2 regions of the Clostridioides sp. LIBA-6822 genome follow, and region 2 is predicted to be linked to the other one. Evidence: riboswitches for the same ligand, from Rfam matches in the RefSeq annotation. Region 2 holds a riboswitch; the other holds the start of a gene.
The links. Region 2 has a riboswitch for thiamine pyrophosphate ahead of ACTG48_RS10415 (MTH1187 family thiamine-binding protein). Riboswitches for the same ligand answer to the same signal wherever they lie in the genome.
Positions count from the first base shown of each region.

Region 1: it holds a riboswitch for thiamine pyrophosphate, as region 2 does, so the genes downstream of both, thiC (phosphomethylpyrimidine synthase ThiC) here and ACTG48_RS10415 (MTH1187 family thiamine-binding protein) in region 2, are expected to answer to the same signal.

Region 1 covers NZ_CP196995.1:1,896,581-1,904,195, reverse strand. Annotated here, with positions in the region: gene ACTG48_RS09120 (YfcC family protein) at 1-370, opposite strand, end outside; gene ACTG48_RS09115 (thiamine phosphate synthase) at 549-1,250, opposite strand; gene thiH (2-iminoacetate synthase ThiH) at 1,251-2,354, opposite strand; gene ACTG48_RS09105 (HisA/HisF-related TIM barrel protein) at 2,371-3,141, opposite strand; gene thiF (thiamine biosynthesis protein ThiF) at 3,204-4,007, opposite strand; gene thiS (sulfur carrier protein ThiS) at 4,000-4,194, opposite strand; gene thiC (phosphomethylpyrimidine synthase ThiC) at 4,239-5,540, opposite strand; TPP riboswitch at 5,681-5,792, opposite strand; gene recQ (DNA helicase RecQ) at 5,881-7,615, opposite strand, start outside.
Region 2 covers NZ_CP196995.1:2,164,672-2,172,286, reverse strand. Annotated here, with positions in the region: gene ACTG48_RS10430 (NUDIX hydrolase) at 58-669, opposite strand; gene ACTG48_RS10425 (winged helix-turn-helix transcriptional regulator) at 1,222-1,491, shown strand; gene ACTG48_RS10420 (hypothetical protein) at 1,606-1,782, opposite strand; cyclic di-GMP riboswitch class I at 1,835-1,924, opposite strand; TPP riboswitch at 2,367-2,466, shown strand; gene ACTG48_RS10415 (MTH1187 family thiamine-binding protein) at 2,600-2,890, shown strand; gene ACTG48_RS10410 (ABC transporter permease) at 2,865-3,635, shown strand; gene ACTG48_RS10405 (ABC transporter substrate-binding protein) at 3,657-4,670, shown strand; gene ACTG48_RS10400 (ABC transporter ATP-binding protein) at 4,639-5,373, shown strand; gene mutS (DNA mismatch repair protein MutS) at 5,539-7,615, shown strand, end outside.

The sequences.
Region 1 (7,615 bases), 270 kb from region 2:
TCATTGATATTGGAATTATAAGAAGTTCTTTTCCTTTAAACTTAGATATAACTGATGCTATTCCTGCTTCTATAGCTCCAGTTCTATTTACAATACCAAAAGCACCTCCAACTATTAAGACAAATCCTACAACCTCTGCTGAATCAATAAAACCTTCTATTGGTGCTTTAAAAACATCTGCAAATCCTTGAGGATTACTTTCTACACTTTGATAAGTCCCTGGTACAACTACCATTCTACCTTCTACATCTTCTCTACTAAATTCACCACTTGGTACTATCCAAGTCAATATTGCCATTAAGACTATTAGTAAAAATATTATTGTAAAAGTGTGTGGTATAATAAATCGTTTCTTTTTACTGTCAGTCATTATAATGTCCTCCATACTTTACTAAATTTTAAATATTTTTAGGATATTGTTTAATCTCTCTGACTAAAGTTTTCCCTTTTTACAATTTTTTATTAGCAAAGATATAAAATAAAAAAGCTATCTTTTAAATTTTAAAAGATAGCTTTTTTATTTTTCTTTAAATTAACGATTCAATATACTATTTTAGTAATTCAATTTTTTCATTATAATTTGAGATTGTTTTTTTAATATCTTTAGATTTCATTATAGTTGACATTACAGCAAAATCATCACAGTATTTTAATGTTTCTTTGACATTAGATGGTAAAATTCCTCCTAGTGCAACTATCTTAATATCAGTAATCTTCTTAGCTTCCTTTAAAAACTCAATTCCCTTTGGATGTAGTTCTTCTTTACATTTAGTTTCATATATATGTGATAAAGTTATGTAATCTATTTTTATATTTTTATTTCTTATCAATTTTTCTAAATATTCTACTTCATCTATTTTATGTAAAGATAATCCTAGTATTTTATTTTTATTAAAACTGTAATTATTTTCAATTAAGTCCAAGAATACTTTAAAAGGAAGATGAATCCCTTGGCAATCTGTTTTTTCAAAAAATTCAATATTACTATTTATTATAAAGTTAACCTTAAGTTTATTAATACTTTCTTTCTGATTTGTACTAATCTTCAAGTTTTCATTTAATATTTGTTCTTTCAAATCTACATAATTGATTTTGGTTTTTATTTTCATATATAGTTTATTTAATTCTTCATATTCTAAGTCTTTTTCTCTTATTATAATGTTTTTTATACCACTCAATATAGATTCTTTAATAACATCTAAGTATCTTTCTTCACTATATACTAATTTTCTGTTTGTTATTAAATACATCTAAAATCTTTCCCAATCTTTAAATACATGTTGATATCCAATTGAGTTTAACATCTTCTCTACATCTGCAACAGTGCTTTCATCATTTATTTTAAATTGGGCAGTATCATGTTCATCTTGAGAATGTCCTCCTACATCAGTAGAGACACCTGCACTCAATTTAGTTACTCCTAGAGGTATTATATGACTTCTCATTTCTAAATTTTCTCTAGTTGATATATTTATTGCTGCATGAGGGTCAAATAATCTCATACATACCATAGCTTGAACTAAATCAGTATCACTTATATCTACTAATTCTTCAAAACATCCTTTAAAAGGTCTCATTCTTGGTGTTGAATATGAAAGCTCAATATGAGGATATTTTGTTTTTAAATATTTCCCATGCAATATTGTAAAAAAGGTTTCTTTTCTAAAATCATTTAGCCCTAAAAGTGCACCTATTGATAAAGTCCTCATCCCTGCTTTTGCCCCTCTTTCAGGAGCATCTAATCTGAATTTATAATTTGATTTTGGCCCTTTTATGTGAACTTTCTTGTATATTTCCTCATCATAAGTTTCTTGATATACTGTTAAACCTTCAACACCTTTATCTACAATATACTTATATTCTTCTACTTCCATTGGATAGACTTCTATACCTATAGATGGAAATTTCTCTCTTAATATTTCTATAGCTTCACCTATATACTCTACACTTGAATGAAAACTACTTTCTCCAGTCAAAACAAGCAAATGTTTAAAACCCTCTTTTGAAATTACATTTCCCTCTTGTCTAATTTCATCCATTGTTAATTTTTTTCTTTTTATTCCACTTTTTATATTATAGCTACAGTAAACACATTGATTGACACAATAATTTGCTATATACATTGGCGTATATAAACATACTGTTTTTCCAAAATATTGAACGCTTAATTTATGTGCTTTCTGTGCCATGGCTTCTAAATGTTTTACAGCAGTTTTAGAAAGCAAATTTAATATATCAAAATCTTCAAGCTTGTCCTTTGATAAACTTCTTAAAACATCATTATCTGTAACATTATTTAAATATCCATCAAAATCAAAATCTCTATATTTTTCTATTACATCATAAAAACTCATCACCAATCACCACTTTCTATAAATTGCCTAAAAAACCTGTTAAAGGAGAAGATGCATTTGCAAATTCTGATACACTTCCTGTTTTTGCGAGATATGCTTCTCTTCCACCTTCTACAGCCAGTTTGAATGCCCTAGCCATCTGCACAGGATTTCCTGCTGAAGCTATTGCAGTGTTAACGAGTACAGCATCAGCTCCCATTTCCATAGCTTCCATAGCTTGAGATGGTTTCCCAATACCCGCATCGACTATTATTGGTATGTCTAATTCATCTATCATTATTCTTATCATTTCTTTCATTTGAAGACCTCTATTTGAACCAATTGGAGCTCCAAGAGGCATAACTGCTACTGCATTTGCTTCTATAAGTCTTCTTCCAGCATAAAGGTCTGGTGTCATATATGGAAGAACTATAAAACCTTCGTCAGCAAGTATTTTTGTAGCTTTTATAGTTTCTTCATTATCAGGAAGTAAATATCTAGTATCCGATATTACTTCTATTTTTATAAAATCTCCACATCCCATTTTTCTAGATATTCTAGCTATTCTTACTGCTTCCTCTGCATTAGTAGCTCCTGATGTATTTGGAAGTATTGTCATTTCTTTTGGAATATATGTCAATATATTTTCTTGTTTGTTATCTAAATCTACTCTTCTAAGTGCCATCGTTATTATTTCACTTCCACTTTCTTTTATTACCTCAGGCAATATATTATTTGAACCATATTTACCTGTTCCAACCAATAATCTGCTACTGAATTCATGTCCACCAAGTACCAATTTATCCATATTATTTCCCTCCATGTGCAATTTTTTTAATATTCAATCTTTTTTATGTTTATTTTTAGTATTTACATATCTATAAGTATTTGTGTTGCCAAGTTTGCCATGTGGTTTGCACAGATAGCGACTCTTGGAGCCATAAGACCTTCACCAATTTTAGCTTCGTTTACAAAATCCCCACATATATAAAACTTGTCTTTTATCTTCTTAGTAGTTATTATATTTGAATCATAGTATCCTGCCATACCTGATGATGCTATTAGATATTTATCTTTTAAATTGATTAATACATAGTTACAAACCTGTGCCTTACATGAAGCATCATCAAATGCTTCAATTATCAAATCCGAATCTTTAATAGCATCCATATTATGTTTGTTTAAAAAAATATCTCGTTTACTTAATTTAATAAAAGGATTTATTTTTTTTATATTTTCTATCATAGCATCAGTTTTTAGTTTTCCAATATCATCAATAAAATACTGCTGTCTATTTAAATTAGACGGTTCTACAACATCATAGTCTATAAGTAAAAGTTCCCCCACTCCAATTCTTGCTAAAGAGATAGCTATATTGGAACCAAGTCCCCCTAACCCCAATATAGCAACCTTCCCTTTTTTTAACTTATTATGTATATTAGGAGTATGTCTAGCAATCAATAAGCTTTCCAACTCATCAAATGATGGCTTGACTCCCTTTTGTATAAGTGTTAATTTATCGTTCTCACAAAGGGGAATATCTGTTTTAATTGGATATCCATTTAACACTAATACGTCACATTTATGATTGTAACTATCTCTAACCTTGTAGGCAGTTGTATTTTCTTCAACATCTGTTAATAATTCATTTACAAATATTTTTATTTTAACCACCTCCAATAAAGCTAATAAGTTCTATAATATCTTCATCTTTTAATACATATGTACTGTAGTTAGATTCTTCAATTATTTCTAGATTTACCTCGACTACAACTCTATCATTTTTTAAATTATATTTATTTAATAAATCTACTATAGTTAATTTTTCTTTAAATTCAATGTCCTTCCCATTAACCTTCACTAAATCACCTCCTATTTTTAAATTTATTTTATTCTAGTCATAAATTATATTAAATTAAGTTCCTCATTGTTTAATATTTTCTTAACCGTTCTCATTGAACACATTTTTCCACACATAGTACAGCTATCTTCATGAGTAGGAGTTGATTCATCTCTATATCTCTTGGCTTTTTCAGGATCTATTGCAAGTCTAAACATCTCACACCAGTCTAAATCAGCTCTAGCCTTACTCATCTTATTATCCCATTCACGAGCACCTTTAACATTTTTAGCTATATCTCCTGCATGAGCAGCTATTTTTGCAGCTATTATGCCTTCTTTCATGTCATCTAAATTAGGTAATCTCAAGTGTTCTGCTGGAGTTACATAACATAAAAAGTCTACTCCTTTAGCACATGCTAAAGCTCCTCCTATTGCACTTGTTATATGGTCATAACCTGGTGCTATATCTGTAACTAATGGTCCAAGAACATAAAAAGGTGCTCCATGACACAATCTCTTTTCTAATACTACATTTGCTTCTATCTCATCAATAGCCATGTGACCAGGTCCTTCTATCATTACTTGTACATTTCTTTCCCATGCTCTCTTAGTAAGTTCACCTAATACTACAAGTTCTTGAATTTGAACACCATCAGTAGAATCTTTTATACAACCAGGTCTACAAGCATCTCCTAAACTCAATGTAACATCGTATTCCTCGCATATATCCAATATTTTATCAAAATTAGTGTAAATAGGATTTTCCTTATTATTCAATTCCATCCATGCAAATAACAGAGAACCACCACGAGATACTATATGAGTTAATCTTTCATGATTTTTTATCTTTTGGCAAACATTTCTTGTAAGACCTGCATGTATAGTAATAAAGTCAACTCCATCAATCGCATGCTGTTTTATTACATTTAAAAACTCTTCTTCTGTTATATCTTTTAATTCTTTCTCTAAATATCCCACTGCATCGTACATAGGTACTGAACCTATCATTGCAGGTGACATTTCAACCACTTTTTCTCTAAATTCTCTAGTTTTACCATAGTTACTCAAATCCATTATAGCTTCAGCTTTCATGTCTATTGCTACTCTAACTTTTTCAAGTTCTTTTTCTATATCCTTACAATCTCTTGAAATTCCTAGATTTACATTTATTTTTGTTCTTAAATTTTTACCTACACCTTCTGCACTTAAAGATTTATGATTTTTATTAGCAGGTATAACAACTTGTCCATTTGCTATTAATTCTCTTAATTCATTCACATCTACTTGCTCTTTTTGAGAAACGATTTCCATTTCTTTAGTTATTATGCCTTTTCTAGCAGCATCCATTTGTGTTGTATAATTCATATTACAATCCTCCAAGATTAAAGTTATAGTTTTTGAAAATAAAAAAAGTGCTTTTCCTTGTTTGGAAAGCACTCTTATAATCATATATACACTTAGACAAATTTTCCCTAAAATTAAATAATTTGTCTATTTATGTAACAAAATTATATTAAAAGCTTCCCTTCGCAAGCATTATCTTGATCAGGTTATTAGGGTTTGTAAGTTACGGCTTTATCTCTCAGCTAGCCAATTCTAGCGCCCCTAGCTCTAATTTTTCATTATTTTTACAAATTCAGTATAACACAGCAAAAATATTAGTTCAACACAATAATACAAATTTTATTTTTGAATATGTTAAAAATTACTCTGACATAATATCATTTTTTAAATTTTTAAGATAAGAATCAAGCATCACAGCTCTTATTTTTTCATACTTTATTGAATCTGGAAGTTTTCTTTTTATATTATTTAAATTATCATATCCCACTTTTTCACAAACTTCTAAAATCATTTTCTTTTCATCTTCATCATAGAAATTTTCTAATTCTAATTCAAATGTTATACTATTTCCATCCTTTACATAATCATGTACATATCCAATGATGGTTGATAATGAAACCTCTATTTCTTGACTAATACTTTGTATATCCTTTCCTTGATTTAATAAATCTAATGCTATTTCATTATTTTTTCTACTTTCTCCATCTAGTATTAGCTTCCTTTTACCCTTTTTATCCCAAATAACATTAATATCATTTTCTTTTACATATTGTTTGACTTCATCTAAAATACTAGCTCCATACTTTTCAATTTTTACCCCACCTATACCTGAAATATCTTTCAGTTGCTCTTCATCAAGCGGATATCTTCCACTTATTTCTTTCAAAGCCTTATTGGATAAAACCATATATGGAGGTAATTTTTCTTTTGTTGCATATTCTTCTCTAATGCTTAATAGTTTTTCATATAGAGCATTATCTGAATTAACCTCAAAGAATTCACTATTAACACTCTCTAAATCGACATTTTTTTCTTTATATTGTTTAGTTATATTATTTTTTTCGACATATTCTTTAATTACTGTTTCAAAGTCTCTACCATATTTTTGATACTTAATTTCCCCTACTCCAGATATATCTAACATTTCTTCTTTATTAACTGGATAACTACTAGACATAGCTCTAAGTGTCCCATCTCCAAATACCATATATGGAGCTATTCTTTCTTCACTTGCAATTGAGTGTCTAAGCTCTCTTAATGCACTATATAGCTCATCTTCTACCTCTAATGATTTTGTAATCACAATTTCTTTAAATTCTACTTTCACTTGACCTTTTAAAACTTTCATAGACATATCATTCAATCTTATTGTTGGAAAGCTTCCTCTATTTCCATTACCTAAAGTCTCAACCAAATCCAAGAAACCATGAGAAACCAATGTATTTATAAAGTTCTTTAAATCTTCACTTGAATAATCTCTCATAATATTATATGTAGATAAGGTGTTTAGTCCAAGTTGTAAAATCTTTTTATTTTTAGAACCTCTAAGTACATCTACAATAGTAGTAACGCCATAACTTCTTTTCATTCTAGCTACACATGAAATGACTTTTTGAGCATCTATAGTCTTATCTACTATTTCACCTTCTACTAAACAGTTACTACAATTATTACAATCTTCTATATAATTTTCTCCAAAGTAATTCAATATTGTCCTTCTATAACATGAATTACTGTAAACCAAGTCAATCATATATTGAAGCTTCTTATGTTGAAACAATTTTCTTTCAGGATTCTCAACTCCAATATCGATTAAATATTTTTGTATATGTACATCTCCTGGAGAAAATAAAAGCACACATTCACTTTTTTCTCCATCTCTACCAGCTCTACCTATTTCTTGATAATAGTTTTCTATACTTTGGGGCATGTTGTAGTGTATAACCCACCTTATATTAGGTTTGTCAATACCCATTCCAAAGGCGTTCGTTGCTATCATTATATCTACATCATCGTTTATAAAGTCTTCTTGATTTTTACTTCTTTCATTTTTAGATAAACCTGCATGATATTTTGACACAGATATATTTCTCTTA
Region 2 (7,615 bases):
AAATTTAGAAAAATTTAAACCTTATTATCTAAAAATTTTAATGTTTGTTTACAAGTATTATTCTGATAAGAAGTTCAAAAAATTTTCTAGTATTTTTGCTGTCATACCCCAGATTACATAATCTTTATATTTATAGAATAGAATAGGATAACTCCCGCTTTCAAATTTATAATCTTTTTGATTTGGAATTGATCCATAAGGTAGATTTTCATCAGGAAAAACTTTTACAGTATTATTATAAGTATTTGGAGGATTTTCTAAAAGATATTTTATAGGCACCAAAAAAGTATGGTCAACTTCATCTTTATTTATATTTAAATTGTTAATGTTTTTTATATATCCTAAATAAGGATGTATTATAAATTTTACAGGTGTTATAAGTAGGTCTAGACTAGATATGATTTCTATATTGTCACTAAAAGTGCCTAGTTCTTCACAAGTTTCTCTGATAGCAGCATTATATGGAGTTTCATTGGATTCTATTTTGCCACCAGGAAAAGAAATCTCATTAGGTTGATGCTTTAAATTCTTTGAGCGAACTTCAAATAATATATGATGTATGTTATTTATTTCTACTATTGGAATTAAAACAGATGCTCTTTTCATATTTTTATATCCATTTATATATGGTTTGTAATCTTTGAACTTATTTTTAATATCGTTTATCATTTTTTCCTCCTAAAATAATATTATTAAAAATTATATAATTGAGTTTTGACAATAATATATAATTATGATTTATCTAATTTAAGATATAGTAACTATCTATATTATTATATAATATAATGATAAATATATATTAACAAATAATAAAAAAATTAATTTGATTGTATATAAATTAGTTTGTTATTAAATTAGTATTAATTAGAATTAAAAAGTTCGGAATGTTACTTAGAAGAAGCCTATGATTCAACTTCTATGTTTGTTGAGAATGTAATTACAGCTTTTCCAATTGTTTTTATTTCAACTGGTTTATTATCTGAAATAATTACTTTTATTGACATCTTGCCTTTGCGTTTTTTTGTTATTATGTAAGTCTCTATACTATAAGCAAGATTATATTGAGAATTAGTATGTTAAACAGGAATGCACTTTTTAGTTAGATACTTACCATTTTGAAAGAGAGGATTGGGATGGATATAGATAATAATTTTAAAGAATTTCTAAAATATTGAAGAAAGACAAAAAGATTTTAATTGTTAAATTGGTTTTACCATGACTGTGATAGGAAGTAAATGGAGGGCAATTATTTTATGGCATATTTTAAAACAAGAGCCAATATGTTACAGTCAATTAAAAAAAGAAGTTGTTCATATAAGTCATAAGATACTGTCACAAGAATTAAAGTATCTTGAAAGAGATGGACTTATTAAGAGGATTTCTTATCCGACTATTCCTCCAAAAGTTGAATATTTGTCTACTAAACGTGGTAAATCATTGGAATCGATATTATTAGAATTATGTAATTGGGGTAAACAGTATATGAGATAAACTCAACTGTTTACTTCATGAAAAATAGATAATAAAGCTTATTTTAATTAGTTCTTTAATGTATTATAAAACGTAGATAAAACTAAAAAGGGTTTTCTAGAAAATAAAATTTCTTTAATTATATCTGCTTACCAATACCATCACTTGATGCAAACAAGATTCTACCACGTTCTCTCCATATTCTAGTATAAAGTCATTTAATTGTGTATCTATAAAATTGCAGTAATCGTATGAACTGCATATATATGCAGTTAGTATATGCGTACATCTATCTTTTTTATCTATAAACATATATCATTTATCCCCCTAAAAAACTTTCATAAAAACAAAAAGAAAATATCTTTTTGGCAACTGGCTGACATAACTTGTTTTATAAGCCTTAGTCCCTATAGCTTTGCGTCACTAAATTTCTCTAGTTTTGCCTATTTAGTTTTATTCTACAATTACAATCATATAGGAAAACGTTTTATTTTTCAATATACATATTAAAAAATTTAAAAATTAAAAAAAATAATTTATTTTTCAAAAATAAATTAGGTAAAATAATTATATTATATAGACAAATTAGAGTAATATATTTTTATTATTAAATTAGATTGAATTAATTTAAGACAGTGAAATAAAACTGAACAAAGTTAAATGTTTAATAAAATAAAAAAAATCATTATAAAAGTATATTTTTTACATATAAACTTTAAAATTTAATCAAATTCCAATAAATTATGATAAGTATGTATAGTAGGCATATAATTTTGTAAAAAGTATTATTAAAATATTATTTTGGTATTATATATTTTAAAACAGACAAAATATATAATATGAATAAAAAATTTGTTAAAATATGATAAGTGTAGTATAATCAAGTAGAAAAGATATAATATATTTCGGGGAGCTAATGTGCTGAGAGGAGATTTTATCTCGACCCTTTGAACCTGTTTGGATAATGCCAGTGTAGGGAGACCAGTAAAGATGAAAATAAGTCTTATCCTATTGTGGATAAGACTTTTATTTTATTTAAATATTATATTATCTTTTTAGGAGTAAAAAATTTTAATAAAAAACAAAATATACCTAGTAGGTATTAATTATTTTTAAAGGAGTGATTTAAATGGTAATCGCAGACATAGCAGTAATGCCACTAAGACCTTACAAAGGTGAAGAAGAAATGTATAAAGTAGTAGATGCTTGTATTGCTGAAATTGAAAAAAGTGGTCTTAAATGTGAAATAGGTGCAATGAGTACGACTGTTGAAGGTGATTTTGATGAAGTTTTTGAATTATTGAAAAAAGTACATAAAATCCCTTTTAACCTTGGATGTGAAAGAGTTATAACAGTAGCTAGAGTAGATGAAAAAGCTGGGGGCTTAACTATAGATGAAAAACTTAGAAATCATAGATAAAGTTAAAGATAGTATATATCCAATAGCAACATTTTTGTTTATACTTATTCTTTGGCAATCTGTGGTAGAAGTTTTAAAAGTCCCACAGTATATACTACCCACACCAGTAGATATACTTAATGTGTTTTTTAAAGACTATCAAAATTTATCCATGCATGCTGTAGTTACTATAGGAGAGGCAATACTTGGTTTTATAGTTGCAATTATAATATCATTGATAATTGGTGTATTGATGGATTTTGTGTTGATAATAAAAAAATGTCTTTATCCTATTATGTTGGTCACTCAAATGATACCTACAATAATTATAGCTCCACTTTTTATGATATGGTTTGGCTTTGGTACAATGCCAAAAATATTGATGGTAACGCTTACTTGTTTTTTTCCTATATTAATAAGTTTTGTAGATGGAATTGAGAATATTGATAAAGATTATTTAAATTTATTTAAGACTATGAATTCAAATAAAATTAATACATTTATTCATCTTAAATTTCCCATGGCAATGGATAAATTTTTTTCTGGACTCAAGATATCTGCAACATATGCTGTAATGGCAGCAACTGTTGCAGAGTGGTTGGGTGGAACTAAAGGTCTTGGTGTTTATATGCTAAGGTCAAAAAGTGCATACGCTCTTGATAAAGTATTTGCATCTACTATATTGGTAGTTATATTTAGTTTGATATTTGTAGGAGTTGTACAAGCAGTAAAAAAAATTGTTATAAGACATAGATTAGCAGATTAAATGTATTTGAGGGAGGATATTATGAATTTTAAAAAATTAGGAATATTAGGTTTAGTAAGTGTTTTTACACTAGCAACAATAACTGGATGTTCTTCAAATAATGATAAGGATAAAAGTAGTGCTAAAGATGATTCTTCTAAAAAAGTGACTATGGTACTTGATTGGACACCAAATACAAATCATACTGGATTATATGTAGCACTTGATAAAGGTTACTATAAAGAAGAAGGTCTAGATGTGGAAATAGTTCAACCACCTGAAAGTGGAGCTGAGACTTTAGTTGCAACAGGTAAAGCGGACTTTGGTATAAGTTATCAAGAACAAGTTACTTATGCAAAGACTAGTGAAGACCCACTTCCAATAAAAGCTGTAGCAGCTGTTATACAACATAATACTTCTGGGTTTGCATCACCAAAAGAAAAAAATATAACTACAGCTAAGGATTTTGAAGGAAAAACTTATGGTGGTTGGGGCTCTCCGTCAGAAGAAGCTGTTTTTAAAGCAGTTATGAAGAAAAATGGAGCTGATTTTAATAAGTTAAAGATAGTTAATACTGGTCAAGATGATTTCTTTGCAGCTATGAAAACTGTAGACTTTGCATGGATATTTGAAGGTTGGGATGCAGTTAAGGCAAGTTTAATTGACTATGATTTAAACTTTATACCAGTAAAAGATTTAGATGAAAGATTAGATTATTATACACCACTTATAATTTCTAATGAAACTGTACTTAAAGATAATCCAGAACTAGCTAAGAAATTCTTAAAAGCTACAACAAAAGGTTACGAATATGCAATTAAAAATCCAGAAGATGCAGCAAAAATATTAGTAAAAAATGCACCTGAGGTAGATGAAAAATTAGCATTAAAGAGTCAAGAATACCTAGCAAGTAAATATAAAGACGATGCACCTAGATGGGGAGAAATGAAAGACAGTGTATGGAATAACTACACATCATTCTTAAAAGAATATAAATTAATAGATAAGGATATGAAGGCAAGTGATGCTTACACAAATGAATTCTTACCACAATAAAAAAATAAAAGTATCTATAGAAAATGTATCAAAAACATATAAAGAAGTTGAAGTTTTAAAAGATATAAGTATTGATGTCTATGAAGGTGAATTTGTTTCTATATTAGGTCCAAGTGGATGTGGTAAAAGTACTATCTTTAATATTATAACTAAACTTACAGATTATAATAGTGGTAAAGTAGATATAAGTGGGAAATACAGTTACATGTATCAAAAAGACTTACTTTTACCATATAAAACTATAATAGATAATGTGTCACTACCACTGGTATTAAAAAAAGAAAAAAAGAGTAAAGCAAGGGAAATGGTAAAACATTATTTTGAAGTCTTTGGTCTAAGTGGATATGAAGATAAATATCCATCAGAACTTTCTGGAGGAATGAGACAAAGGGCAAATTTCCTAAGAACTTTTATAAATTCTAATGATATAATGCTTTTAGACGAGCCTTTTGGAGCGCTTGATTCATTGACTAAGACATCTATGCAAAAATGGCTTTTAGATGTTAAGAAAAAGGTAAATTCAACAATACTTCTTATAACTCATGATATTGATGAAGCTATAATGTTGTCAAATAGAATTTATGTTATTTCAAAAAAGCCTTCAATAATAAAAAAAGAATTTATAGTAGATAGTAGAGAATTGAATGAAGATAACCTTGAAAATGTCATTAAACTTAAGAAAGAAATAATATCTTTATTATAAAAATTCTATATGTGTTTTATTCAATAAGTATTAAACTTAGCAATCCAAAATGTAATTATACATTTTGGGTTGTTTTTTAGTTATACGTCAAAATTTTATATATTATGTTAATAATAATCATCTACTATGATATAATATTTAATTAGAAAAGAAGGAGGTTTGATAATGCAAATAGATATGAATAAATTAACTCCTATGATGAAGCAGTATCTTGAAGTAAAAAACAGATATAAAGATTGTATACTGTTTTTTAGATTGGGAGATTTTTATGAAATGTTTTTTGAAGATGCATTAGTAGCTTCAAAGGCTCTTGAAATAGCATTGACAGGAAAAGCTTGTGGTTTAGAAGAACGTGCTCCTATGTGTGGTGTGCCTTTCCACTCAGCCAATTCATATATATCAAAATTAGTTGAAAATGGATATAAAGTAGCAATAGGTGAACAAATGGAAGACCCATCTACTGCAAAAGGAATTGTTAGAAGAGAGGTTATAAGAGTCATCACTCCTGGAACCGTTTTAGATGGAAATTTACTTGAAAATAAAAAAAATAATTATTTGTTATCTTTGTATAAGGATGGTTCTAATATAGGGCTAACTTATGTCGATATAAGTACAGGAGAAACCAATGCAACATGTTTGAATGAAGATAAAGTAATTGAAGAGATTGCAAAAATCCATCCTACAGAAATAATTATAAATGATTTAAACTTTATAGAAAAACTTAGAGATATAGCTACTGTAAGTAATATATACATAAATGAAAGTTTTAGTGATAACTATTTGGACATAAACATATTAAGAGAATATTTTCCAGAGGTTTATCTACAAAAACTAAAGTTTGATGATAAAGGTCTTATAAAGTCAAGCTTATCAATTCTTCTGAATTATATATATAATACTCAAAAACAAATAACATCTAACATTAATAATATAAATATATACAATTCATCAGAATATATGGTTCTAGACATGTTTACTAGGACCAATTTAGAGCTTACCCAAACTATAAGAGGTAATAAGAAGAAAGGTTCATTATTGCATGTTCTTGATAAAACTTCAACAGCAATGGGAGGTAGACTTTTAAGAAAATATGTTGAAGAGCCTTTGATAAATAAATCTAAAATTGAAAATAGATTGGATGTAATAGAAGAGATAAAAGATGACTTTATATTAAGAGAAGACTTAAATGATATACTCAAAAATATATACGATATAGAAAGAATATGTGGGAAAATAGCTTTTGAAAGGGTAACACCAAAAGAATTAATTCATTTAAAAAATTCAATAGAAAAGTTACCTAATTTAAAAGACACAATAGATTTATCAAATGCAACAATACTAAAAGAGTATGTTTCAGAAATGGATAAACTAGATGATATATACAATTTAATAGATGAATCTATTTTAGAAGAACCTACAATAACTATAAAAGATGGAAATATAATTAAGTCTGATTTTAGTGATGAGCTTAAAGAATTAAGAGATATTTCTAAAAATGGAGCTTTTCTTGTAAAAGAAATAGAAAATAGAGAAAGAGAAAAGACAGGAGTTAAATCATTAAAAATAGGTTTTAATAAAGTCTTTGGTTACTATATAGAAATAACAAAAGCTAACTTTAAACAGGCAAAACTAGATGAGACATATATAAGAAAACAGACACTTAGTAATGCAGAAAGATATATAACTCCAGAATTAAAGGAAATAGAAGAAAAGATATTACATGCTGAAGAGAAAATTAAGTCTCTAGAATACGAGATATTTGTAGGTATAAGAGATACTATATACAAAAATATAGATAGAATACAAAAAGTAGCTAAGACTATAGCTAATATAGATGTTTTTGTATCTCTTGCAACAGTTGCACACATAAATAACTATGTAAAGCCAGCAATAAATGAAGATAATAAGCTTGATATAAGAAATGGTAGACATCCAGTTGTTGAAAATATAGTAGGTGAGGAAAATTTTGTTCCAAATGACACATATCTAAACCGTGGGGAAAATATTATTAACATAATAACTGGTCCTAATATGTCTGGTAAATCAACATATATGAGACAAACTGCTATAATAGCACTTATGGCACATATAGGTTCGTTTGTACCAGCTGAATATGCTGATATTCCAATTTTAGATAGAATATTTACTAGAGTTGGAGCTAGTGATGACTTATCTCAAGGTCAATCTACTTTTATGGTAGAAATGAACGAAGTATCTCTTATACTAAAAAATGCAACAGAGA